DNA from 3 places in the Halopseudomonas maritima genome. Region 2 is predicted to be linked to each of the others. Evidence: predicted binding sites of a transcription regulator. Region 2 holds the regulator's gene; each other region holds the start of a gene.
What was found. The regulator FliA, encoded in region 2, starts transcription of late flagellar genes. The targets are predictions, from matches to a motif close to CTAAAGTTTNNNNNNNNNNNGCCGNTAA.
Positions count from the first base shown of each region.

Region 1 (8,080 bases), 1.1 Mb from region 2:
ACCTGATCAAGTGCGAGCGCGAGGGCCTGTTGACGCTGGAACAGGCCGATCTGGATGCCGCCTGCACCACGTGCTGGTCGATGCTGACCGGCTGACCTCGAACGTCCTGCTGCGTCACTGACACGACGAGGCAGCAACGATGAACAAGACAGCACCAACCCTGAGTGCGCCGGGCCTGGACGCAGCGCTCAGCACCGGCGCGCTGGCCGGCGAGGCCGAAGAGCGCTTTGTGCAGATGATCAACAGCGGCGAAGCCTACCCGGCCGAGACCCTGATGCCGCTGTTCAAACAACTGGAGCCGGTCAGCCTGGAGCTCATGCTGGGCACCTGGCGCGGCGGCAAGTTTGACGGCGGTGCCGAGCCGGACCCGCTGAACTGGTACGGCAAGCGCTTCACCAGCGTCAACGACGTTGAGCCCATCCTCTATCCCGGCCCGGACGGCGCCCTGCAAAACTACGACAAGCTTGGCCGCGCGCAGATCCGCGAGATGGTCTTTGGCGGCAGGGTATCGGCGGCGCTGATCTATGACCAGCAGCCGATTATCGACTACTTCCGCAAGGTCAACGATGACCTGGTCATCGGCCTGGGCGACATCAAGGGCAAGCCGCTGGAGTTTTTCTTTCACCTGACGCGCGACGCGCAATAACAATAGTGCCGGCGCAGGCGGAATGAATCCGCGCCTCCTTAACAATTCGCCGCTTTTCTGCACTGCGCGCGGCTCTGAATCGGGGTAGCATGGGCGGCACATCAACGCCGGCTTTGCCGGCGTTTTCCTGTCACCTGTCTGGAGAAACCCCGTGTCCAAACTGGTCCCTGCCATCGACCCTGAAGGCCTGCTCGAATACTCAGTTGTCTTCACCGACCGCTCGCTCAATCACATGTCCCAGACCTTCCAGCAGGTCATGCGCGACATTTCCACAACGCTCAAGAGCGTTTACAACGCCCACGCGGTTGCGGTGGTTCCCGGCGGCGGCACCTACGGCATGGAGGCAGTTGCCCGTCAGTTCGCCCAGGACAAGCAGTGTCTGGTCATCCGCAACGGCTGGTTCAGCTACCGTTGGAGCCAGATCTTCGAGATGGGCCGCATCCCGGCCAACGAAGTGGTGCTCAAGGCTGCCAAGTCTGACAACAGCCAGCAACCGGCCTTTTCACCCGCGCCGATCGACCAGGTGGTTGCCGAGATCCGCGCCAGCAAGCCCGACCTGGTGTTCGCCCCGCACGTTGAAACCGCTGCCGGCATCATCCTGCCCGACGACTACCTGCGCGCCGTAGCTGATGCCGTGCACGAGGTTGGCGGCCTGTTCGTGCTGGACTGCATTGCCTCCGGCACGGTCTGGGTCGACATGCAGGCCTGCGGTATCGACGTGCTGATCAGCGCGCCGCAGAAGGGCTGGAGCGCCTCGCCGTGCAGCGCACTGGTGATGTTCAGCGAGCGTGCCGAGCAGGTGTTGGAGCAAACCACCAGCAACAGCTTTGCCGCCGACCTGAAGAAATGGCGGCAAATCATGCAGGCCTACGAAAATGGTGGTCACGCTTACCACGCCACCATGCCCACCGACGCCCTCAAGGCGTTCCGCGACACCATGCTGGAAACCCGCGACTACGGCTTCGACAAGGTCAAGCAGGAGCAGCTGGCCCTCGGTACTGCAGTACGCGGCCTGATGCAGGAGCTGGGCTACAAAAGCGTTGCCGCCGACGGGTTTGGCGCGCCGGGCGTGGTGGTCAGCTATACCGATAACGACGCCATCCAGAGCGGCAAGGCCTTCGCCCCCCTCGGCCTGCAGACCGCCGCCGGCGTACCGCTGATGTGTGACGAGCCAGAAGGCTTCAAAACCTTCCGCCTGGGCCTGTTCGGCCTAGACAAGCTGCACAACCCCGAGCGCACCGTCGCCACGCTGAGAGAGGCTTTTGCTGCGCTGTAGGCGCGGTAAACGCAGCGGTAAAAGCAGCGACAAGCCACAAGCGGCAAGCTACAAGCAAACCCGGTCTCGATGCCGGGTTTTGTTTGTGCGCCGGGATTGGCTGCCGCGCAGCATGCAGTTCTGCTGACGCCATCTACCACTGCGTGCCCCCCCATGCAGCCAAAAGAAAACCCGCACGACTGAACACCGTGCGGGTTTTGCTTGAAGCTTGCGGCTTGCGGCTTGCGGCTGGCTAGCGTCGCTAGCCCTTCTGCTGCGCCATAATCTCCTCCATCCCCAACCCGGTGAGGCCGTGGATGGTGCGCCAGAGGTAGAAGAGGATGCCCATCATCATCACCATTGAGGGAATGGCGATCATCGGGTAGCTGACCAGGGTCAGCTGGCCCAGCTGCTCGTTGAACGCTTCGGTGCCGGCCGGACTGGTGACAATCCACTTGGCCAGGATGTAGTTCATTGCCGAGGAAAAGAAGAAGGTGCCGGCCAGAAAGTAGGTGGCACGCAACAGCCGCAGGTTGAATATGTCCACCTGCCCCCGTTGCTGCAGGCGCTCCTGCACCAGGGCGACATTGATCACCTTTTCGTTGTAGAGCATGGTGCGAATCAGCGGATAGCGGGTACGGGTGGAGATCAGTACCGCCAGCCCGAGCACCCCCGGCACCGCAGCCTCCTTGATGGCCAGCCACTTGTTATCCAGCTGCAGCAGGCCAATCCCGCCGGTCAGCAGCACGCTGACCACGCCCAGCGCCGCGATAAAGTTGAACTTGCGGTACTGCACCAGCTCGAACAGGCCCCAGCCAACCGGCAGCGCCAGCGCCAGGATCAGCGCATTGGCGGCGCCCAGCTGCGCTTCACCGCTGAGTTTCATCAGAATGATCGACGGGATGATGATGCTGACCAGCAGGTCGATCAACGGACGCGGCTTGTGCTGCGCAGGAGCAGGATGGGCATCAGACATGGCGGGGCAAAGGGTCTCTGGCGACGGGAAAGGGCCATCATACACAGGCTGGCGCTCCGCTCCCAGCGGTGCGCCAGCGACCATGCACTGACAGCTCAGGTCAGCATGGTGCTAACCAGATAAGCGGTATAGCCGACGTAGGTTGCCAGCAGCAGCACGCCGTTGAAACGGGAGATGGTGCCCTGCTTGCCCATGCGCCCAATACCCATGACCAGCAGCACGAAGGTCAGAGCAAACATCACCACCCAGTCGCGATACAGCACCACCGGCTCCACCGCCAGCGGCGCGATACCGGCGGCGATACCCACCACCGCGAGGGTGTTGAACAGGCCCGAGCCAATCACGTTACCCAGCGCCAGATCGTGCTCGTTGCGGCGAATCGCGGCCAGCGATGAGGCCAGCTCCGGCAGCGAGGTGCCAATCGCCACAATAGTCAAACCGATGATCAGGTCACTGACACCCAGCCCTTCGGCGATATAGACAGCGCCCCAGACCAGCAGACGCGAGCTGGCAATCAGCAGCACCAGCCCCAAAATCAGCCAGAACAGCGCCTTGTTCAGTGGCATGGCGTGGCTGGCCACTTCCTCGGCGTACTCTCCGGAAAGGGCATCGTCCTTGCTGCGCATACCCTCAACGATGGACCAGCCCATCAGCAGGAAGAACGCCCCCAGCAACACCCAGGCATCGTTGCGCGACAGGCTGCCGTCCAGCAACTGATAGCCGGCCAGCAGGGTCACGCCCAGCAGAATCGGCAACTCCTTGCGCAGCACCTGGGAGTGCACCTTGATCGGGCTGATGATCGCCACCAGACCGATGATCAATGCGATATTGGTGATGTTCGAACCATAGGCGTTGCCCAGCGCGAGCCCCGGATTGCCCTGCCCGGCGGCCAGCGCCGAGACCACCATTTCCGGCGCGGAGGTGCCAAAGCCGATGATCAGCATACCGATCAGCAGCGGCGGCATGCCGGCGTGGGTCGCCGTCGCTGACGCGCCATCCACGAAGCGATCTGCGCTCCACACCAACAGAGCCAAACCGGCAATAACGGCGGCAAGTGCCAACAGCATGTTCAGATTCCTGTGCAAAATGAAAAACGGCGCCCATTATCAATGAAAGGCCCGCACGGTGACAGCATCGCCCATACGCAGTCGTGACAAAAAGATTCAGATTTTCCGCGCAAAGCCGATAATACCGGCACAGCTCAACGCACCCTGGCGCGACGGGCGAGCATTCAGACTCGCCACCCGCCCGGTGCCGCTGCCAACACCCCTCACCCTCCGGCATGAAGGACCATCCGGTACGCACCCCCAAAGGTACGAACATGGCCATCAACCGCTCCCTGCGCCAGCAAACACTGGCGCTCATGCTCGGCAGCCTCGCTCTGATGCTGCTGGTTGCCCTCATCATCACCCTGACGCTGGCCGGCAGCGTCCGTAATTATCAGGGGCTGCTGGACCGTCCGCTAGCCAGCGCGAGCCTGATCAACCGCGCCAACCTGGAGTTCAAGACCCAGGTGCAGGAATGGAAGAACGTGCTGTTGCGCGGCAGCGACAACGCCGATCGCAGCAAGTACTGGAACCAGTTTAAACAGGCCGAGGCAGACGTGCAGACCACCCTGCAGGCCATCGCCGCACTGGACATCGACAGCGCCCAGCAGGCCGAGGCCCGTCAGCTGGTGCAGGAGCACCAGGCGCTTGGCACCGCCTACCGCACTAGCCTGCGAGCCTTTGAATCTGCCGGCATGGACCCCACTGCGGGCGATCAGGCCGCGCGCGGCATTGACCGGGACTTCAGCGAGCACCTGAGTGATCTTGCCGTGCGCCTCAATCAGCAGGCGCAGGCACAAAGCACACAGATTCACCAGGCCGCTAACAGCGCCATGTGGATCGGGCTGGTCAGCCTCTGTGTCGCCGCCGTCCTGATCGGCGTACTGAGCCAGTGGCTGGTGGAGCGTCGCCTGGTCAACCCGATCACCCACCTGATACGGCAGATTGAGCAACTGAGCCAGGGCCGCCTCGGCCAGCCGGTCAACAGCCACCGCCACGACGAGCTGGGCACCCTGGCCCGCGCCGCCAACCAGCTACGCGACTTTCTTGAGAGCACCTTTGGCCAGCTCAAGCGCAGTACCGGCGAGCTGGATCGCGCCAGCGGCGAGCTGAACACCATTGCCACCCGTATGGCCCAGGGCAGCCGCGACCAGTTCTCGCGCACCGACCAGGTGGCCACCGCGATGCAGGAAATGTCAGCGTCCGCCGTACAGGTCGCGCAGCACGCCGCCGAAGCGGCCCATGCCGCCGACGACGCCGACAACAACGCCCAGCAGAGCGCCGCCGTGATGCAGCAGACCATTGCGGCCATGCAGGCAATGCTGCAACAGATCAACCACACCACCGACGTGATTCAGCGCCTGGAAGGCGACAGTACGCGTATTGGCAAGGTGCTGGATGTGATTCAGGGGATTGCCGAGCAGACCAACCTGCTGGCCCTCAATGCGGCCATTGAAGCCGCCCGCGCAGGCGAGGCAGGCCGGGGCTTTGCCGTGGTGGCCGACGAGGTACGCACCCTGGCCCAGCGCACCGCCGAGTCGACCTCGGAAATCCAGCAGATCATCAACGATGTGCAGACCGGCGCCGGCGAAGCGGTCAAGGCCATCGCCAGCGGTCAGGCGCAAAGCGAAAACAGCATGCAGCAGGTCAACCAGGCCGGCGAGCGTCTGCAGCAGATCACCCAGGCCATCGAGGCGGTACGCGACATGAACCGGCAGATTTCTACCGCCGCCGACGAGCAGACCAGCGTGGCCGAGGACATCAGCCGCAACATTACCGAAATCACCGATATTGCTGCGGCCAACCAGAAAGAAGTCGACAGCACCTCCCGCGCCAGCCAGACACTGCACGAGCTGTCTGGCGAGCTGGGTACGCTGACCGGGCGTCTGTCGGCCTGATCAGCGCGTCTGTCTCAGCTCAGGCGGTCGCCGCACTCGCGGCGCTCGCCTGGCGCTGACGCTCTTCCTCGTAAAGCTCCTTCTTGGACAGCTTGCCGACCGGCGTCTTGGGCAACTCAGGGCGAATCTCCATCGCGGCCAGTCGCTCGTGCTTACCCAGCCGTGACGACAAGAAGGCCTGCAAGGTCTCGAAGTCAAACGTCTCGGCACCCGCCTTCAGCTTGATAAAGGCCTTGGGCGCCTGCCCGCGGTAGGCATCGGCCACGCCGATCACAGACACCTCCTCGACCCCCGGGTACTCGTAGATCGCCTCTTCAATGGTGCGCGGGTACACGTTGTAACCGCTGCACAAGATCATGTCCTTGGTGCGATCGACGATGAAAACATAGCCATCCTCGTCCATGTAGCCGATATCCCCGGTGCGCAGGAAACCCTCGCTGGTCATCGCCTCGGCCGTGGCGTCAGGCCGCTTCCAGTAGCCCGCCGTGATATTGGGCCCCTTGATGCACACCTCGCCACGTTCACCGGCCGGCAGCTCGGTTTCGCTGCCATCCAGCGGCAGAATGCGGATCTCCGCGCCGGGTACGGGGATACCGCAGGAGCCCGGACGAGGCGCGGCATCACGCGGGTTAAAGGTGCCGCTGGTGGTGGTCTCGGTCATGCCCCAGCCTTCACGCAACGCACAGCCAGAGCGCGCCATGTATTGCTGCTGGACCTCCACCGGCAACGGGGCACCGCCGGAGTTACACATTTTCAGCGAGGTCAGGTCGTGTTCGGCGGTCTGCGGATGGGCCAGCAGACCGATGAACATGGTCGGCACGCCCGGGAAGGTGGTAATCCGGCTCTGGCTGATCTCGCGCAGCACCGTCGGCACATCAAAGCGCGGATGCAGGTACAGCTCGGCAGCGGCGCGCAGACCGAAAATCATGTTGACCATCAACGCATAGATATGGAACGGCGGCAGCACCGCCAGCACGCGCTCCTGGCCCGGCACGATGGCCGAATTGAGCACCTCCCGCAGCTGCGCGCAGGACGCTGTGATATTGCCGTGGGTCAGAATCGCACCCTTGGGCACGCCGGTGGTGCCGCCGGTGTATTGCAGCACTGCCAGCGCGTCCGCCGGGTTATCGAGCGGGTGACGCTGATAGTCGCCATCGTTGTCCAGCAGCTCAGCAAAGCGGCTGCAGTCCGCCCCCCAGTTGACCTGGGCCTGCGGCCCCAGCAGCTGACGCTGCTCATCACTGGGCTGCTGACAAAACTCGGTCAGCTCGCCGATGACCAGGTGACGCAGGCGCGTGCGCGCCATCAGACTGACCATGCGCGGATAGAAGGCTTCAAGGCCGAGGGTGACCATGACGTCGGTCTGGCTGTCCTCGATCTTGTGCTCCAGGGTGCGTTCGGCATCCAGCGGCGAGTAGTTGACCACCACACCGCCGGCGCGCAACACACCGAGAAACGCAATGAAGTAATGCGGGCAGTTGGGCAGGTACAACCCCACGTGCACACCGGGGCCTACGCCAATCTGCTGCAGGCCGCGGGCAAACTGGGCAACTTTCTCGCCCAGCTCGCGATAACGCATTTTGTTACCGAAAAAGTCGATGGCCGGGTTATCCGGAAACTCCGCCACCGCTGCGTCCAGCAGAGCCGGCACCGCCTCGGCAGTGTGGTCCAGCTCCCAGTTGATGTCCTCTGGGTACGACTTCAGCCAACGCCGTTGAGTAGTCACAGCACGCCTCCAAACCGCGCCCCGGCGCTCTCCGGGACGAATTGTTGTTGTCCGCTGACGGTAGCCGGAAAGCGCGCGAAGGAAAACGCCTATCCATTGCGTATATGGTTCACCATAGAGACAAACCTGCCCCAGAGTCAGCGCTCAGGCACAGGCAGCTATTGCGGCTGTTCGCAGCACAGGCTATACAGGCAAGCCAACCCATACAGGCTCGGAAACTGAGAACCAGCCATGCGCAAACGTCTTACGCCCGCAGTGATCGTTCTGGTCGGGATTGTCATCTTCATTATCCTGCGTGTTACCCGCGACCAGCCCGAGCCGGTTGGCTCACAGGAGCGTGCCTGGCGTGTCGCCACCGAGACCATCAGTCCGGATGCCTTCCAGCCTCGGCTGACGCTGTACGGCCAGCTCGAATCGCCACGCCGCTTCACCGTGGTCGCCCCGCTGGCCGGGCGCATTGCCGCCCTGCCGGCGAACGACGGCGCCAGCGTCAAACAGGGCGAGCTGCTGATTGCCCTGGATGACGCCGACAT
Region 1 is NZ_CP079801.1:2,230,497-2,238,576, reverse strand. It holds gene HV822_RS10300 (TetR/AcrR family transcriptional regulator) at 1-95, shown strand, start outside; gene HV822_RS10295 (DUF4334 domain-containing protein) at 140-646, shown strand; gene HV822_RS10290 (aminotransferase class V-fold PLP-dependent enzyme) at 798-1,922, shown strand; gene HV822_RS10285 (VC0807 family protein) at 2,164-2,877, opposite strand; gene HV822_RS10280 (calcium/sodium antiporter) at 2,973-3,944, opposite strand; gene HV822_RS10275 (methyl-accepting chemotaxis protein) at 4,199-5,821, shown strand; gene HV822_RS10270 (long-chain-fatty-acid--CoA ligase) at 5,841-7,547, opposite strand; gene HV822_RS10265 (efflux RND transporter periplasmic adaptor subunit) at 7,779-8,080, shown strand, end outside.
Region 1: the regulator FliA is predicted to act here: its motif matches at 4,039-4,066, upstream of HV822_RS10275 (methyl-accepting chemotaxis protein).

Region 2 (8,080 bases):
ATTGGCTGCCTTGTCGGTCAGTTGGACAACATAGTCCAGGCGGTCGGAGGCATCGGAAATCTTGGAAGACTCATTGTCACCGCCCAAGGCATGGGTGGTGTCGATCTGAAAATTGACAATGGCGTTGTGCAGCGCGCGGGTCAGCTGGCCAACCTCATGATACAAACCACGATCACGCGCCTGATTGATGGCGTGGATAACCAGCAACGCCTCGGCAAAATCGCCGCTCTCAAGGTGGTCCACCAGCTGGCGCGCGTTGTCCTTGAGTGAATGTTCGAATTCCTGGGCAGTTGCCTGACCGGGATCCTTGCTCAAAGCCATAACCTGTACCCCGGCTGGATGTTATTTGGGCTGCACCCGCTCGAAAATCTTCTCGATCTTTTCTTTCAGCGCTTGCGCAGTGAAAGGTTTGACCACGTAGCCGTTCACGCCAGCCTGAGCCGCCTCGATGATCTGGTCGCGCTTGGCTTCGGCCGTCACCATCAGCACAGGCAGGTGCTTGAGACGTTCGTCAGCGCGCACCGCGCGCAGCAGATCGATGCCGCTCATACCGGGCATGTTCCAGTCGGTCACCAGAAAGTCGAAGTTGCCGCTCTGCAGCATCGGCAACGCGGTGCTGCCGTCGTCGGCTTCAGCCGTGTTGGTAAACCCAAGGTCGCGCAACAGGTTCTTGATGATGCGCCTCATCGTCGAAAAATCATCAACGATGAGAATTTTCATATTCTTGTCCAAGTCGACCTCCGTACAAACCAGGAAAAGTGCAGGCCTGCACTCCCAGATACCCATTGCCAATGGCCACACAAGCCGTAGAAAGATGCTCTGAACAGGAAACTGCTGCCAACTGCCTGTTCGGACGCGCCCTTCTTATGTGCCGTTACCGCACCCTGCCGGCCTTTTGCCAGTCGGGCAATCCGAGCATTGTCCGGATGTTGGCGACAAAATCAATCATTTCGCCAGTTTGTCAGCTTCGTCCGCAGGCGCGCCGCGCACTGACTGTGCAACTGACTGACCCGCGATTCGCTGACGCCCAGCACCGCCCCGATCTCCTTGAGGTTCAGCTCTTCGTCGTAGTACAACGACAGCAGCAACCGCTCGCGCTCGGGCAGGCCGTCGATTGCCTCTACCAGCGCCGCGCGAAAACGCTCGTCTTGCAAGCCGCTCAACGGCTCCTCATCGCCCTGCACATCTGCCGGAGCACCGGCTTCCAGCAGGTCGTCAAAACTGAACAGCTTGCTGCCGGCGGTGTCGCTGAGAATGGCGTAATACTCTTCCAGACTCATCTCCAATTCGGCGGCAACCTCGTGATCTTTAGCGTCACGCCCCAGTCGCGCCTCCACAGCGCGCATTGCATCGCTGACCATGCGGGTATTGCGATGCACCGAACGGGGGGCCCAATCGCCCTTGCGCACCTCATCGAGCATGGCGCCGCGAATACGGATACCAGCGTAGGTTTCAAAACTGGCGCCTTTGCCAAAATCGAATTTGCGGGAGGCTTCCAGCAGGCCGATCATGCCGGCCTGCATCAAGTCTTCAACCTGGACGCTGGAGGGCAAGCGTCCAAGCAAGTGGTAGGCAATACGTTTAACCAGCGGGGCATACTGCTCGACCAGGCGATCCTGCTGCTCTGCCGAGCCCTGAGCGCGTGTATACATGTTCAATCTGCCAACCTGTGCCGTCATAGACCGGTTCCTGCCGGCTGCACCAGGCGCTCGACAAAGAACTCTAGGTGACCGCGGGGATTGGCCGGTAGTGGCCAGGCATCCACCTTTTGGGCAATTGCCCGAATCGCCAACGAGGCCTTGCTGCGCGGAAAGGCCTCGAACACCGCGCGTTGCTTCTGGACAGACTTGCGCACCGCCTCGTCAAAGGGGACAGCGCCAACGTACTGCAGGGCGACATCCAAAAAGCGATCAGTCACCTTGGCCAGCTTAGCAAACACCATGCGCCCTTCCTGCGGTGTGCCGACCATGTTGGCCAACACGCGGAAACGGGTCATGCCGTAGTCACGATTAAGCAGCTTGATCAGCGCGTATGCGTCGGTAATCGAGGTGGGCTCGTCACAGACCACGACAAGCGCTTCTTGCGCAGCACGCACAAAGCTGACGACCGAATCGCCGATACCGGCGGCGGTGTCGACAATCAGCACGTCGATATTGTCGCCGATTTCGCTGAACGCCTGGATCAGGCCCGCGTGCTGCTGCGCACTCAGGCTGACCATGTTGGCCGCACCGGATGCAGCGGGCACGACACGGATGCCGCCTGGGCCGTTGACCATGACGTCACGCAGGTCGCACTGGCCTTCAAGCACATCGGCCAGCGTCGCCTTGGGCTTGAGGCCGAGCAACACGTCGACGTTGGCCAGGCCAAGGTCAGCATCGAGCAACACCACGCGCCGCCCCATGTCGGCCAGCGCCAGACTGAGGTTGACTGACACATTGGTCTTGCCGATGCCGCCTTTGCCGCCGGTGACTGCGATTACCTGAACCGGGTGATTGCTGCCCATCTGCGCTGGATACCTTGTTTGTTGAATACTTAGCCTGCTCGCTGGGTATGCATCATACCGGCAAACACGTCCGCCATGGCCTGATCGGCCGGTGCTTCGTTACCCGCCATGCTGACCGCGCGACTGACCAGTTGGTGGCCGACAGCCTTGCTCAGATCATCCGGGATTCGCTGGCCATCTGCCAGATAGGCTACCGGCAAACCTTGCTCCATAGCCAGCCCCAGCGATTCACCCAGCGTCGCGGCCTCATCCACCTTGGTCAGAATACAACCGGACAGGCCACAGGATTTGTAATTGTGGTACGCCGCCTTCATCACCCGGTGCTGGCTGGTCGCCGCCAGCACCAGCAGGTTGCGCACCTGGCGGCCTTGCTCTGCCAACGCATCGAGCTGGCCACGCAGATAAGGATCATTGGCCTGCAGGCCGGCGGTATCGATCAATACCAGGCGCTTGCCGGCAAAGTCAGCCAGCACGTCGCTGAGATTCTGCTTGTCGTCTACCACCTTGACCGGCACGTTCAGAATACGCCCCAGAGTGCGCAGTTGCTCGTGGGCACCGATGCGGTAGGTATCCATGGTTACCAGCGCAACGTGCTGGCTGCCGTGCTTCAACACATAGCGGGCAGCGAGCTTGCCCAGGGTGGTGGTTTTGCCGGCGCCAGTGGGGCCAACCAGGGCAATCACACCGCCAGCATCAATGGGTTCTTCACGCAACACAGGGACGCGATGCGCCAGGTGCGCCAGCAGCATGCGCCAAGCCTGGCGCACATCACTCACGTCAGAAACCTGACGCAGCAGCCCCTGGCAGATCTCCGCCGGCAGACCCATCTGGGTCAGGCGACGCCACAGACCTGCCTGCTTGGGCTTTTGCTGGTTGAGCTGGCCCCAGGCCAAACCGCCCAGCTGAGACTCCAGCATCTCGCGCAGGCCCGCCAGCTCGGCGCGCATGGCACTCAGGCCAACGCTGTCAACATCAGCGGCGGGCGTTTGCTCGGCATCAGGGGCACGGCGACTGGCAGCGGGCGCCGGCTTGGCCAGCTCGGTCGGCTCCTGGATCAGACGATCCAGCAGCTCACGTGCTTCAGCCGAGCCCTGGCGCGCAGCGTGACGGGTACTTTCACCAAACAGCTGACGGTTGACCAGCGGCTGGTCGTGCGACGCCATTTCACCGCTTTCCAGCTCGGCCCGGGCTGCAACGATGCGCTCTTGGGTTTTTTTCAGCTCCTGATCCAGGCCGGGCGTTGGCGCACTCAGGCGCGGCGCCTCGTAATCAAGCGCAGCCGTCAGTTCGACGCCGCCAGCCACCCGGCGGTTGGCAATGATGGACGCATCGGCGCCCAGCTCATCGCGGACCTGCTTCATCGCCTGGCGCATATCGGCGGCAAAGAAACGTTTGACTTTCATGGCTGACCTCGTCGCTTATCGGTCACCTGCCGGGGCAGATGTCTCAATCATTCGGTGCTGCTAGTTCTGGCCTACCGTCGCAATGATGGTGACCTGCTTGCTATCGGGTATTTCCTGGTAGGACAGTACATGGGCTCCGGGCGCCGCATAGCGGACAAACTTGGCCATCATCATGCGAATCGGCCCGGCCACCAGCAGAATTGCCGGCTTACCCTGCACCTCCTGCCGTTGTACCGCGTCTGACAGCGAGCGTTGCAGCTTCTCGGCCATGCCCGGCTCCAACAACATTCCGTCATCAGTGCCCTGCCCGGCCTTCTGCAGACTCTGAAGCAACATCTGTTCCAACCTAGGCTCCAAGGTGATCACAGGCAGCTCGGAGTCAAGCCCCACAATGCTTTGCACGATGGAGCGCGACAGCGCGACCCGTACCGCGCCGATCAAGGCGCCGGTATCTTGACTCTTGCCCGAGTTATTGGCGATGGCCTCGGCAATGGTGCGAATATCACGTACCGGCACCTGCTCCTGCAGCAGCCCCTGCAGCACCTTGAGCAGGTTGGAGAGCGAAATCAGCCCCGGTACCAGCTCCTCGGCCAACTTGGGCGAGGCCTTGGCCAGCACCTGCATCAGTTGCTGCACTTCCTCATGGCCAATCAGCTCGTGGGCGTGCTTGTGCAGAATCTGGTTGATATGGGTGGCCACCACGGTACTGGCGTCTACCACGGTGTAACCCAAGGACTGGGCCTGGTCCTTTTGCGACGCTTCGATCCACACCGCATCCAGCCCGAAGGCCGGGTCCTTGCCGGCGATGCCCTTGATCTCGCCAAATACCTGACCCGGGTTGATGGCCAACTCACGGTCAGGATAAATCTCCGCCTCGGCCACACTGACGCCCATCAGCGTCAAACGATAGGCATTGGGTGCCAGGTCCAGATTGTCGCGGATGTGCACCGAGGGCATCAGAAAGCCCAGGTCCTGCGACAACTTCTTGCGTACGCCCTTGATGCGCGCCAGCAGCTGACCACCCTGGTTGCGATCCACCAGGGGAATCAGCCGGTAGCCGACCTCAAGACCGACCATGTCCACCGGCGTCACGTCGTCCCAACCCAGCTCGCGGGTTTCCGGCGTCTGCACCGCTGGCAGCTGAGCCTGCTTGCGCTCCGCCTCGACTTTTTCTTCGGCCTTTTCCTTCTGACGCTTGGCGATGAACCAGGCACCGCCTGCGGCGATCGCACCCAGGCTGAGGAAGGAGAAATGCGGCATGCCCGGAATCAGGCCCATGACAATCAGGATGGCGGCGGCTACCGCCAGCGCCTTGGGCGAGGCAAACATCTGGCGCTGCACCTGCGCGCCCATGTCCTCGGATGTCGATACCCGCGTCACCATAATGGCGGCGGCCGTAGACAGCAGCAGCGACGGGATTTGCGCCACCAGGCCGTCACCGATGGTCAGCAGCACATAGATGCGACCGGCCTCGGCAAACGGCAGTCCATGCTGCGCCATACCGATCGCCAAACCACCGATCACGTTGATAAACAGAATCAGCAGGCCGGCAATGGCGTCGCCGCGTACGAATTTGCTGGCACCGTCCATGGAGCCGTAAAACTCGGCCTCCTGCGCCACTTCCTGCCGACGGACCTTGGCCTGGTCCTGATCAATCAGGCCGGAGTTCAGGTCGGCATCAATTGCCATCTGTTTGCCGGGCATGGCATCCAGGGTGAAGCGTGCACTGACCTCGGAGATGCGCCCGGCGCCCTTGGTGACCACCACAAAGTTGATAATCATCAGGATGGCGAAGACCACCAGACCTACTACGTAGTTACCGCCGATTACCACCTCACCGAAGGCCTGGATCACCTTACCCGCTGCATCGCCCCCCTCGTGACCGTACAGCAGCACCACACGGGTCGACGCCACGTTGAGCGCCAGTCGCAGCAGCGTGGCCACCAGCAAAATGGTCGGGAAAACGGCAAAGTCCAATGGCCGCAGGGCATAAGCGCAAACCAGCAGCACCACCAGCGACAGCGCGATATTGAAGGTAAAAAGCACGTCCAGCAGAAACGGCGGGATCGGCAGCATCATCATGCCGAGCATCACCAGCAACAGCACCGGAATCCCCAGGCTGCCATGGCGCAGCCCAGCCAGATTGGTCCGCATATTGCCCATCAGTTGCGCACGATCAACAGCCATTGGCAGAAATGTCCCCGAATCAAATATTTGACGCATGGTGCGTAGTACCGGGGACTACGCAAGAAGCGTTCCACTTGTTCGGGAACAGACGCAGCACGGACGCCATCCATGTGCCATCATAGAGAGATTCCGGGGAGCGGCCATGCCTGCTGCGCGCAGCCTTTCTGATACACTGCTCGCGCAACAGCGGCAAGGGAAAGCCAGCCCGATCACCCCGACGGATACCTGAGTCATTCACCCTTTGCCCGGGTCGCGCACCGCCCCGGCCACGTCACCAGAGAGACATGATGCGCGTCTACACTTCCCTGCTGCTGGCATTGGCCCTGACCCTTGGCGGCTGCCAGAACCTGTCCGGCCCGGACAGCCTGCTGACGCGCTCCGGCGAAATCATCAAGACCCAAACCCAAAAGCTCAGCGAGCTGGCAGCGCGCATCACCGGCGACCCGGAGGCCGAGGCGCGCCATGCTGAAGTCGAAGCCCTGTTCGCCCAGCAGTACATCGACCCGCTGACCCGCTATATCAATGCTCATGCCGACGACCCGGCTTACGCTGACTATCTGCCACTGGTGCGCGAGGAGCGCGTCAGCCGCTGCCAGGCCATTGAGGATCGTTACCGGCGTGAACAGCCGACACGCTCAAATCTGCAACGCCTGCGAGCCGGATATCAACTCTCCTGTCCGCAGGTGGTCAGCGACTTCGCCAGCCGCGTGCCCGCCGCGCCAACATCCAGCGCTCAGCCCAGCAACCCGGCTCCGGCAAGCGCCGCAACCGGCAACAACGGCGACGCTGACAACTGCTACCTGCTGTTTGCCATCAAGAACTACCAACAGGCCGAGCCCGCGTGCCACGCACCGGCCGAGAGCGGCGACGCCAAAGCCCAGTACCACCTGGCGGCTATCGCCCACAGCAGCGGCGACCAAACCACCGCACTGCGCTGGGCACGCAGCGCTGCGGCCCAGGGTCAGCCTAACGGGCAGATGCTGCTGGCTGAACTGCTGCAACAGCAAGGGCGGCCGACCGAGGCGCTAGGCTGGCTGAAAAGAGCCGCCGACAGCGGCCTGCCGGCAGCGCGCTATCAACTTGCGCAGGCTTACCAGCAGGGTCTGGGCACTGAGGCCGACACCGCGCAGGCCGACAATCAGTTACGCCGCGCAGCCGCTGAGGGCTACCTGCCGGCCATGCTGGCACTGGGACGCAACAAGCATGGCAGCGCGGCCGGACGCCATTGGCTGCAACAGGCCGCCGAAGCCGGCTCACCCGAGGCGCAATATCGACTGGGGCTAGACTACATGCAAGGCACCGGCGGGCCCATCGACCTGCAAGCCGCCTACGTCTGGCTAAGCTTGTCACTGGTCAATGGCGAGCAACGCGGCAAGCTGCATGTCGAGCGGCTGTCAACGCAGCTCGGCAGCGACCAACTGGCCAGTGCCCGCAGCCAGATTCAGAACCGTCTTAACAGCCGCTAACCGTCGGAGCAAAGGGCATGCTGCCAGTCAAGCGCGCAATTATGGTCCTGCTCAGCCTGATGGTAGGGCTCTTTCTGATCGTCAGTTGGCTGATGGCTAGCCTGAATCTCGAGTTTGCCGAAAGCGCCATGGGGCAACTACGCGAACGCCAGATTACCGACACCTTCTACGCCAATCTGGACCGCATCAACGCACACCACCGATTGATGGCGCAAAGCACCCAGGGTCTGGCGCGTGCCGGCAGCCTGCTACCGCGCCAGGGCGCCGGCACAGGGCAGCTGGACGATAGCCTTCGCCACGCGCTGACGGACTTTCCCGACAGCCACGGCAGCACCCTCTGGTACGCCAGCGGCCGCCTACCCACACGCTATGCCTATCGACAGGCCCAGGGCATCGCCATTACTGCCGTACCGGCCGACGAACAGCGGCAGTTGCGCGAGTGGTACGAAAAACTGGTGGCGGCCCGAGGCAACAACGCGCTGGTCGACCCGACGCTGAACTGGACCGCCGCCTACTACAAA
Region 2 is NZ_CP079801.1:3,288,134-3,296,213, reverse strand. It holds gene HV822_RS15320 (protein phosphatase CheZ) at 1-315, opposite strand, end outside; gene HV822_RS15315 (chemotaxis response regulator CheY) at 343-720, opposite strand; gene HV822_RS15310 (RNA polymerase sigma factor FliA) at 942-1,679, opposite strand; gene fleN (flagellar synthesis regulator FleN) at 1,676-2,503, opposite strand; gene flhF (flagellar biosynthesis protein FlhF) at 2,533-3,906, opposite strand; gene flhA (flagellar biosynthesis protein FlhA) at 3,967-6,093, opposite strand; gene HV822_RS15290 (tetratricopeptide repeat protein) at 6,381-7,559, shown strand; gene HV822_RS15285 (EAL domain-containing protein) at 7,577-8,080, shown strand, end outside.

Region 3 (8,080 bases), 160 kb from region 2:
GTGGGGGCGCTGCTCTGGTGTCTGCCAATGTTGGTTTTGACGGCAAGCGTAGGTTGGGACGGCACCCTGACTCAGATGGCCTGGTTCTTCACCAAGGCGGCGCTGCTGACCTTTGGTGGTGCCTACGCGGTGCTGCCCTACGTGTACCAGGGCGCGGTGGTGCAGTTCGGCTGGCTTTCTCCACTGCAGATGATCGATGGCCTGGCGTTGGGCGAGAGTACGCCGGGGCCGTTGATTATGGTCGTAGCCTTTGTGGCCTTTGTCGGTGGCTATCTGGGACAGGTACTGGGGCCAGATCAACTGCTGGCCGGCGGCGCGCTGGCGGCACTACTGGTGTGCTGGTTTACCTTTCTGCCGTCCTTTGTGTTTGTGCTGGGCGGTGCGCCGTTGATTGAGGCAACCCGCGGTGAGCTGGGCTTTAGCGCGCCTTTAACAGCGGTCAGTGCAGCCGTGGTGGGGGTGATTCTGAATCTGGCGTTGTTCTTTGCCTGGCACGTTTTCATGCCCCAGGGCGTGGGCCCTGACTGGTTGGCTTTGGGCATTGCCGTGGTGGCGGCGACCTTGGTGTTCTGGCGCGGCTGGACGGCCCTGCAGACCCTGCTGCTGTGTGGCGCAGCAGGTCTGCTGTTGGGCGTCGTCGGCTGGCTGCCCTGAGTCTCTGGCAGGTCTGGTTCAGGCCGCGCTGGGGGCCGCCGGGCCGCCGAGGCGGTTGAGCAGGCTGCGCAGCAGCACACCGTACAGCGGCAGGAACAGCAACAGGCTGATGATCAGCTTGATGACGTAATCCACGGTGGCAATCTCAACCCAATGCTCGGCCATGAAGGGGTTGCTGCTGTGCCAGAAGGCCACTGAGAAAAACGCGAAGGTGTCGGCCAGGTTGCCGAGCACGGTCGACAGGCTCGGCGCAATCCACCAGGCTTTGATGCGGCGCAGACGATCAAACACCTGGATATCCAGCAGTTGGCCCAGTACATAGGCTACGAAGCTGGCCAGCGAGATGCGCAGCACAAACTCGTTGAACGACAGCAGTGCGTCGATGCCCCGGTAGCTGCCTTCCTGAAATACCACCGACACGACGTAGGAAGCCACCAGCGCCGGCAGCATGACGCGCGCGATGACGCGGCGAGCGGCCTGTTTGCCGAGCAGGCGAACGGTCAGGTCGGTAGCCAGGAAAATGAACGGAAAGCTGAAGGCGCCCCATGTGGTGTGGTAGCCGAACAGGGTGATCGGCAACTGCACCAGATAGTTGCTGGCGATGATGATAGCGATGTGAAAACTGATCAGCAGTGCAAGCGCGCGGCGCTGCATGCCGGACGTAAGTGCGGTCATGGTCTGTCCTTTTTACGATTCGGACCGGTTGGTCCGCCGTTTTGTCAAATGGGGTGAGGGAACCCATGTCGTTCGGTATGAACGGCGCGCAATTCTACCGATATTGCGGCAATTGACCAGTGAATTTGCGTGCTTCCGACTGGCGGGCCCAAGGCGGGCTCGCCGCTCGGTAGGCGATTATCTGGCTGCTTCGTACAGCGCCTGTACCTGAGGAGCCGCCGCCTGCAGTGCCTGAATTCGGCCGGCAGAGGAGGGGTGGGTGCTCATGAACGCTGGCGGTTCGCCCTGAGAGGCCGCCTGCATCTTCTGCCAGAGGCTGACGGCGGCTTTCGGGTCGTAGCCGGCGCGGGCTGCCAGTTCCAGACCGATCAGGTCGGCCTCGCTTTCGTTTGAACGGCTGTTGGGCAAGGTCAGACCGTACTGCACGGCCATCTGAGCCGCCTGGTTGCCGCCTTCACCCAAGCCCAGCAGGGCGCTTGCCAGTTGCGTGCCCATTTGCGTTGCGTAGGCGCGGGAAATGGCCTCGCGGCCGTGCTCACGCAGAGCATGGGCGATCTCGTGGCCCATGATCTGGGCAATTTCGGCATCGGTTAGCTCCAGCTGGTCGATGATGCCGGAGTAGAAAAGGATCTTGCCGCCAGGGGCACAGCTAGCGTTGAGCTGGTCGTTCTTGATCAGGTTTACTTCCCAATCCCAGTTGCTGGCGTCCGGCCTGAAGTGTGGCACCTCGTTGATCAGCTTGGCCGCAATGCTGTTGAGCCGGCGTACGGTGGTGGCGTTGGTATTGAGTAGCCCCTGTTTTTTGGCTTCGGCCAAGGTCTCCTGATAAGACTCGGCCGCCATCTGGTTGACCTCATCAGATGACAGGCCACTCATCATGTACTGGGTTCGACTAACCCCAACGTTACCACCCTGGGTGGTCTGAACGCTCTGGCAGCCAACCAGCGCAACAAGTGGTAGGCAGAGAAGGAAACGCAGTCGCATGGCAGATACTTCCTTGGTGTCTGGAGAAACAGGGACCGGACGGCTGCGCTGCGTTACTACAGCGGGTGTGGCGCCGGTGACGTCAAAAGGGTAACAGACCCGGGCGGACTGTTGAAAAACTACCTGTGTTGTCATGGTCACGTTTTACGCAGCGCGGCTCAGTGCTGCCCGGCGTTGGTCGGCGGCATCCTGAATGCTGTCACCTACCGCCTGTACAGCTTCACCGACGCCGGCCACGGTATTGCAGCCGGTCAGTGACGGCTCTGGAGGTTGGACCGCAGTAAATAGCTAAAGTATTCACAACACTGCAGATTTTTCCTCGCTGGCCGATACCCCCCTTGAAGCGGTATCTTTTCACGCCCTGCTGTCCAGAATAGAGGTATTTCATGAAATTCAGGTCCATTCAGCTGTCGATCGCCGTTCTGGCCGGCGCCTGCCTGTTTATTGCGGTTGGGGTGATGACCCTGTATTCGCTCTATTCTGCCGAGCGCAACCAGGCGTTGGTGCACGAGCGCAGCCATGGACTGGCCGAAAACCTGATTGAGGATCGCCTGATGGCGATTGCTCGTGGCCAGCAGGCGCGTATCCAGCAGCGGCTGGAGTACCCGTTGACCGTGGCGGCCCAGTTGGCCCAGCTCAACAGTCTGCTCGGGCAAATTCAGGGCGATGGTATGCCGGCGCTGATGATGGGGCGTGAAGAAATGACCCGGGTCATCCGCATGACGCTGGAGCAGAACACCTCGCTGTGGGATGCCTACGTGGGCTGGGAGCCCAACTCGCTGGACAACCTGGACAGCTTTTTCGTTGGTATTGAAAGCGACGGCTACGATGGTACTGGGCGCTACATGCCGATCTGGTATCGCAATGATGACGGCAGCCTGGCGATCGAACCGCTCGGCAACATGGAGAGTAATGACCTGCTGGAAAACGGTGTGCGTGCCGGCGAGTACTACCTGTGCCCGCGCGAGACGCTGAAGGCCTGTGTGATTGAGCCCGCCCCCTATGAAGTGGGCGGACGCACCGTATTGCTGTCGTCATTCACCGTGCCCATCATCGCAGACGGTGAGTTTATGGGGGTCGCGGGCGCGGACTTGTCGATGGATTTTCTGCAGCAGCTGCTGCAGCGCAACAACCAGGATCTCTACGATGGTGCAGGACAGCAGGTGCTGGTCAGCGCTGCTGGTCGTCTGGTCGCTTACACCGGAGATGACGCGCAACCCGGCGACCCTGCCGATCGGGTGCTGAGTGCGGCGCAGCTGGAGCGTTTGAACGGTCTGAGTGATGAGCCGACGTACCTGCTTGACGAGGCGGCCGGGCGCATTGAGCTGAGCATGCCGGTGTCGCTCGGGGAAACTGAAACGCGCTGGGCATTGTTGATCAGCCTGCCACTCGATGTCGCCATGGCGGGCTTTAACCAGATGGAGTCCGAGCTGAATGACCAGCGCCAGGCCAACACCCTGTGGTTGGCCCTGATCGGGCTGCTGGTCGCGGTAGCCGGCGTGGTGGTTATGGTGCTGGTAGGGTATGGCCTGGCGCGCCCGGCGCGGGCGCTGGTCGCCATGCTGGACGACATCGCCAAGGGAGACGGTGATCTGACCAAGCGTCTGGAGGTTGACCGCGAGGATGAGCTGGGCGCCATCGCTCGCGGCTTCAATGCGTTTCTCGACAAGTTGCAGGGCATGATTCGTGAGGTGGTGGGCTCGGTGCAGCAGGTGACCGATGCCTCTGAGCACACGGCCGATATCGCCATGCGTACCAACGATGGTGTGCAGCGTCAGCTCAGCGAGATTGACCTGGTCGCTACCGCTGTGACCGAGATGACGGCGACTGCGCAGGATGTGGCGCGTAACGCCTCGCAGGCCGCCAGTGCCGCTCACAACGCCGATGGCTCGGCCAGCCATGGTCGTGAGGTGGTCAAGGCAACCTCTGAGGCCATTCAGAGCCTGTCGCAGGATATCCAGCGTGCGGTAGACAGCGTGCAAGCGCTGGCCCGTGACAGCGAGAACATCACCGGCATCCTCGACACCATCCGCGGCATCGCCGAACAAACCAATCTGCTGGCGCTGAATGCGGCCATCGAGGCGGCGCGGGCCGGCGAGCAGGGCCGTGGTTTTGCGGTGGTGGCCGATGAGGTCCGCAACCTGGCGCAGAAAACGCAAAACTCGACGGCCGAGATTCAGGCCATGATCGAGCAGTTGCAAAATGGCACCCGTGACACCGTCAAGGTCATGGAGCAAAGCCGTAACCGCACCGAGCAAAGCGTGCTGCAGGCCGAGGAGGCTGACGCGGCGCTGACGTCTATCACGCAGGCAGTGTCGGTAATCAATGATATGAACAATCAGATTGCCAGTGCAGCCGAGCAGCAGAGCGCGGTGGCCGAGGATATCAATCGCAACGTCACCACCATTGATACCGTGGCCAAGGCGGTGGCCAAGGGAGCTGATGAAGCCTCGCAGGCCAGTGGCTCACTGACCAAGCTGGCTGAGCATCAGCGTCGCCTGATTAATCAGTTCAAAGTTTGAGCAGGGCCGCTCGGGTTGCAGCAATGCGGCCCGGCGGTGGTCGGGTTGCTTACGGCGGGGTTGACCGGGTAGATCATCTCGATGCGCCCCTCGGCGTTCAGCAGCAAAGGTTGCAAGGCGCTGACGGCGGTGCGCTCGGCCAGCCAGATCGCCTGCTCGCCGCTGTTCAGTGCGGCGGGCATGCGGTCACCCAAGCGGCTGGCCAGCCCCTTGGCGGGTACGGTGATCAGCGCGCAGCTGTCCCAGAACTGCCCATCATCGAGTTGGTATCTCTCCCACAGGCCCGCCAGCGCCAGACCGCCTTCCTTTCGACGTAGATACCAGGGCTGCTTGCGGGCGCCCTGCCGCAGCCAGAGAAAGTAGCCGTCGACTGGGATCAGACAGCGCCGTTGGGCGAATGCCTGGCGGAACATCGGTTTCTCATGCAGGTATTCGGCGCGCGCAGAAAAGCTCGCGCGGCTGAGGTCGGTGAGCCAACCCGGAGTCAAATTCCACAGCGCCTGCACGCACTCCATCTGCCCGGCCTGTTTGCGCAGGATCAGCGCTGGCTTGCCCGGTGCCAGATTCCAGTTGGGTTTCCAGTCGGCGGGCAGTTGGCTATGGGGCGGGCTGAACTGGGCCAGACGCCCGCTCATGCTTGTGGCTCCCCGGCGCCTTGCCACTCATCTTCATCATTCAGCGGGCTGGCGCTAAGGTAGTCGTGAATCAGTTGCTGGCTGCGCAGCAGGTCGTCATCCTCGACCCAGAGCCCAAGCAGGTCGTGTACCGGCAGGTCGCCGATCGCCCCTTGCAGGTAACCGCCGCTGATGTGGCTGCGAATGTGATGGGCTGCCAGCATGCCCGATAGCAGGTTGGCTTCGGCAAGATCGGCCGGGCTGTAAACGCGCTGCATGCTTAGTCCTGTTCCCGGCGCAGGTCGATGTGCACTTCGTCGCTGTGTTCGTCGATCCACAGATTGACCAATATCGGCTGACAGCAGACCTGACAGTCTTCGACATAGGATTGCGCGCCGCCGGTCAGGTCCAGCAACAGGGTGATGGGCTCGCCGCAGTGGGGGCAAGCGAGGTTGGCTTCTTCCAGCGCCTGCACTGTGAATACTCCATACATTCGGGGTGTGACACAAAGTGTAGCTGCATCGTCAATCTGGCGAAACCGCAGTCACCGACGCATAATGCGCGGCTGACGACAAGACTCAGAGGGTGACATGAGCGAGTTCGAGGGTATACGCCCCTACAACGATGCCGAAGTGCCGGCCGTGCTGCAACGGCTGCTGGCCGACCAGGAACTGATGCGCATGCTGGCGGCTTATCGCCTGCCACGCTTCAATCGCCTGCTGCCGGGGCTCAGTCGACGCCTGGTGCAGGTGGCATTGCGTCGCGAGGCGCGTGGTGTGGCAACGGTGGATGATCTGCAGCAGCGGCTTGAACCCTATCTTGATCGTCTGATCGAAAACAGCACGCTGGACGTCACTTACAGCGGTCTGGACCAGCTCAGTCCGACGCAGTCGCACCTGTTTATTGCCAATCACCGCGATATCGTGATGGACCCGGCGTTCGTCAACTACGCGCTTTACCACGCCGGCCACCCGACGCCGCGTATCGCCATTGGCGACAACCTGCTGCAACGTCCGTTTGTCAGCGACCTGATGCGTCTGAACAAGAGCTTTATCGTGCATCGCTCGTTGACCGGGCGGCGCGAGAAGCTGCAGGCCTACCAGAACCTGTCTGCCTATATCAGCCACTCTATCGCCGAAGGTGAGTCCATCTGGATTGCCCAAGCCGAAGGGCGTGCCAAGGACGGGCTGGATGAGACCGACTCGGCAATCATCAAAATGTTCTGCATGAGCCGCAAGAGTGAGCCGTTCGACGAGGTGATTGCCTCGCTGAATATGGTGCCAGTGTCCATTTCCTACGAATGGGACCCGTGCGACGGCATGAAGGCTCGCGAGCTTGAACAGCGTGCTCGCACCGGCGCCTATGCCAAGGAGGCCGGAGAGGACGATCGCTCCATCGCCATGGGGCTGACCGGTTACAAGGGGAGGGTGCACGTGGCCTTCGGTACGCCGTTACCGGCGGGCATGGCCGATGCGCGAGCGGTAGTGGCCGAGGTCGATCGGCAGGTGCTTGGTAACTATCGCCTGTATGCGGCCAACTACCTGGCCTTTGAGCAACAAGAGACCTTGCCGCCGGCGCTGGCTGGTTGGCGAGACGGTTTCTCTGCGCTGGAACTGGCGCAGGAGCAACAGCGCTTCACCGCACGGCTGGACGCGCTTCCCGAGGCGCTGCGGCCGTTCTGGCTACTGCAGTATGCCAACCCGGTGCGCAGCCACCTGCGGGTGCTGGGACAGGACTGAAGGTCAGAACTGGGTACTGGTCAGCGTCAGTAATGTGGCTAACCCAAGGCAGAGGCCGCCTACACTGTAAAACAGGCGGTTGACGCGCTGATCGCGGTTTTGGCCAAGGTCGCTTTCACTGGGCGGCAGAGTGGCCAAGCGCTGACGACCCAGACTGCTGCGCAGTTGGGTGGCAATCCACAACCAGCTGCCATTGACCGCAAAGAACAGGGCGAGGGCGTTGAGCACCAGCGCCGGGTTTTCCAGGTAATACAGCCAGGCTGCCTGTAGTGGGAACACGGCAGTACCTCCGGTGTCTCGGATTCGGGCAACCAACTGGTTTTTGTAGTTTTACAGGTTACGACGAAACGCAAATAGGGAATGACGTGGCGCTGGGTGTTTCAGAGCGCCGGTTCATAAGCGCGGCCGATGTTATGCCAGGGCGCGATTGATTTCGACCCGAATTGATCATTTTCCGATCAATGGTTGTCAAAGCAAAGTAGCGGTATCGGTTTCCGGCCGTGGTGCCTTTTTCGCGGCGCTGCAGGTCGACTTCAGCGAGGTGGGTGAGATGAAAAAGCAGTCTGTTGCAATCGTGGTGTTGGGTGCGCTGCTGGCGCTGGGTGGTTGTGCGTCGTCGCTGACTGGCGATGTTTATAGTCGTGAGGATGCACGCACGCCACAGACGGTCCGCATGGGCACCGTTGAGTCGGTGCGCCTGGTGCAGATCGAAGGCACCAAAACCATCATCGGTCCGGCTGCCGGTGCCGCGATTGGCGGCGTGGCTGGTAGCACCGTCGGTGGCGGGCGCGGTAGCACCGTCGCGGCTATCGTAGGTGCTCTGGCCGGTGGTATGGCTGGCGCCGCGGCCGAGGAAGGCATCACGCGCACGCAGGGCGTGGAAATTACTGTC
Region 3 is NZ_CP079801.1:3,128,907-3,136,986, forward strand. It holds gene chrA (chromate efflux transporter) at 1-654, shown strand, start outside; gene HV822_RS14455 (7-cyano-7-deazaguanine/7-aminomethyl-7-deazaguanine transporter) at 673-1,329, opposite strand; gene HV822_RS14460 (M48 family metallopeptidase) at 1,507-2,313, opposite strand; gene HV822_RS14465 (hypothetical protein) at 2,425-2,571, shown strand; gene HV822_RS14470 (methyl-accepting chemotaxis protein) at 2,700-4,835, shown strand; gene HV822_RS14475 (SOS response-associated peptidase) at 4,820-5,470, opposite strand; gene HV822_RS14480 (putative signal transducing protein) at 5,467-5,727, opposite strand; gene HV822_RS14485 (CPXCG motif-containing cysteine-rich protein) at 5,730-5,924, opposite strand; gene HV822_RS14490 (1-acyl-sn-glycerol-3-phosphate acyltransferase) at 6,040-7,188, shown strand; gene HV822_RS14495 (hypothetical protein) at 7,192-7,467, opposite strand; gene HV822_RS14500 (outer membrane lipoprotein) at 7,739-8,080, shown strand, end outside.
Region 3: the regulator FliA is predicted to act here: its motif matches at 2,619-2,646, upstream of HV822_RS14470 (methyl-accepting chemotaxis protein).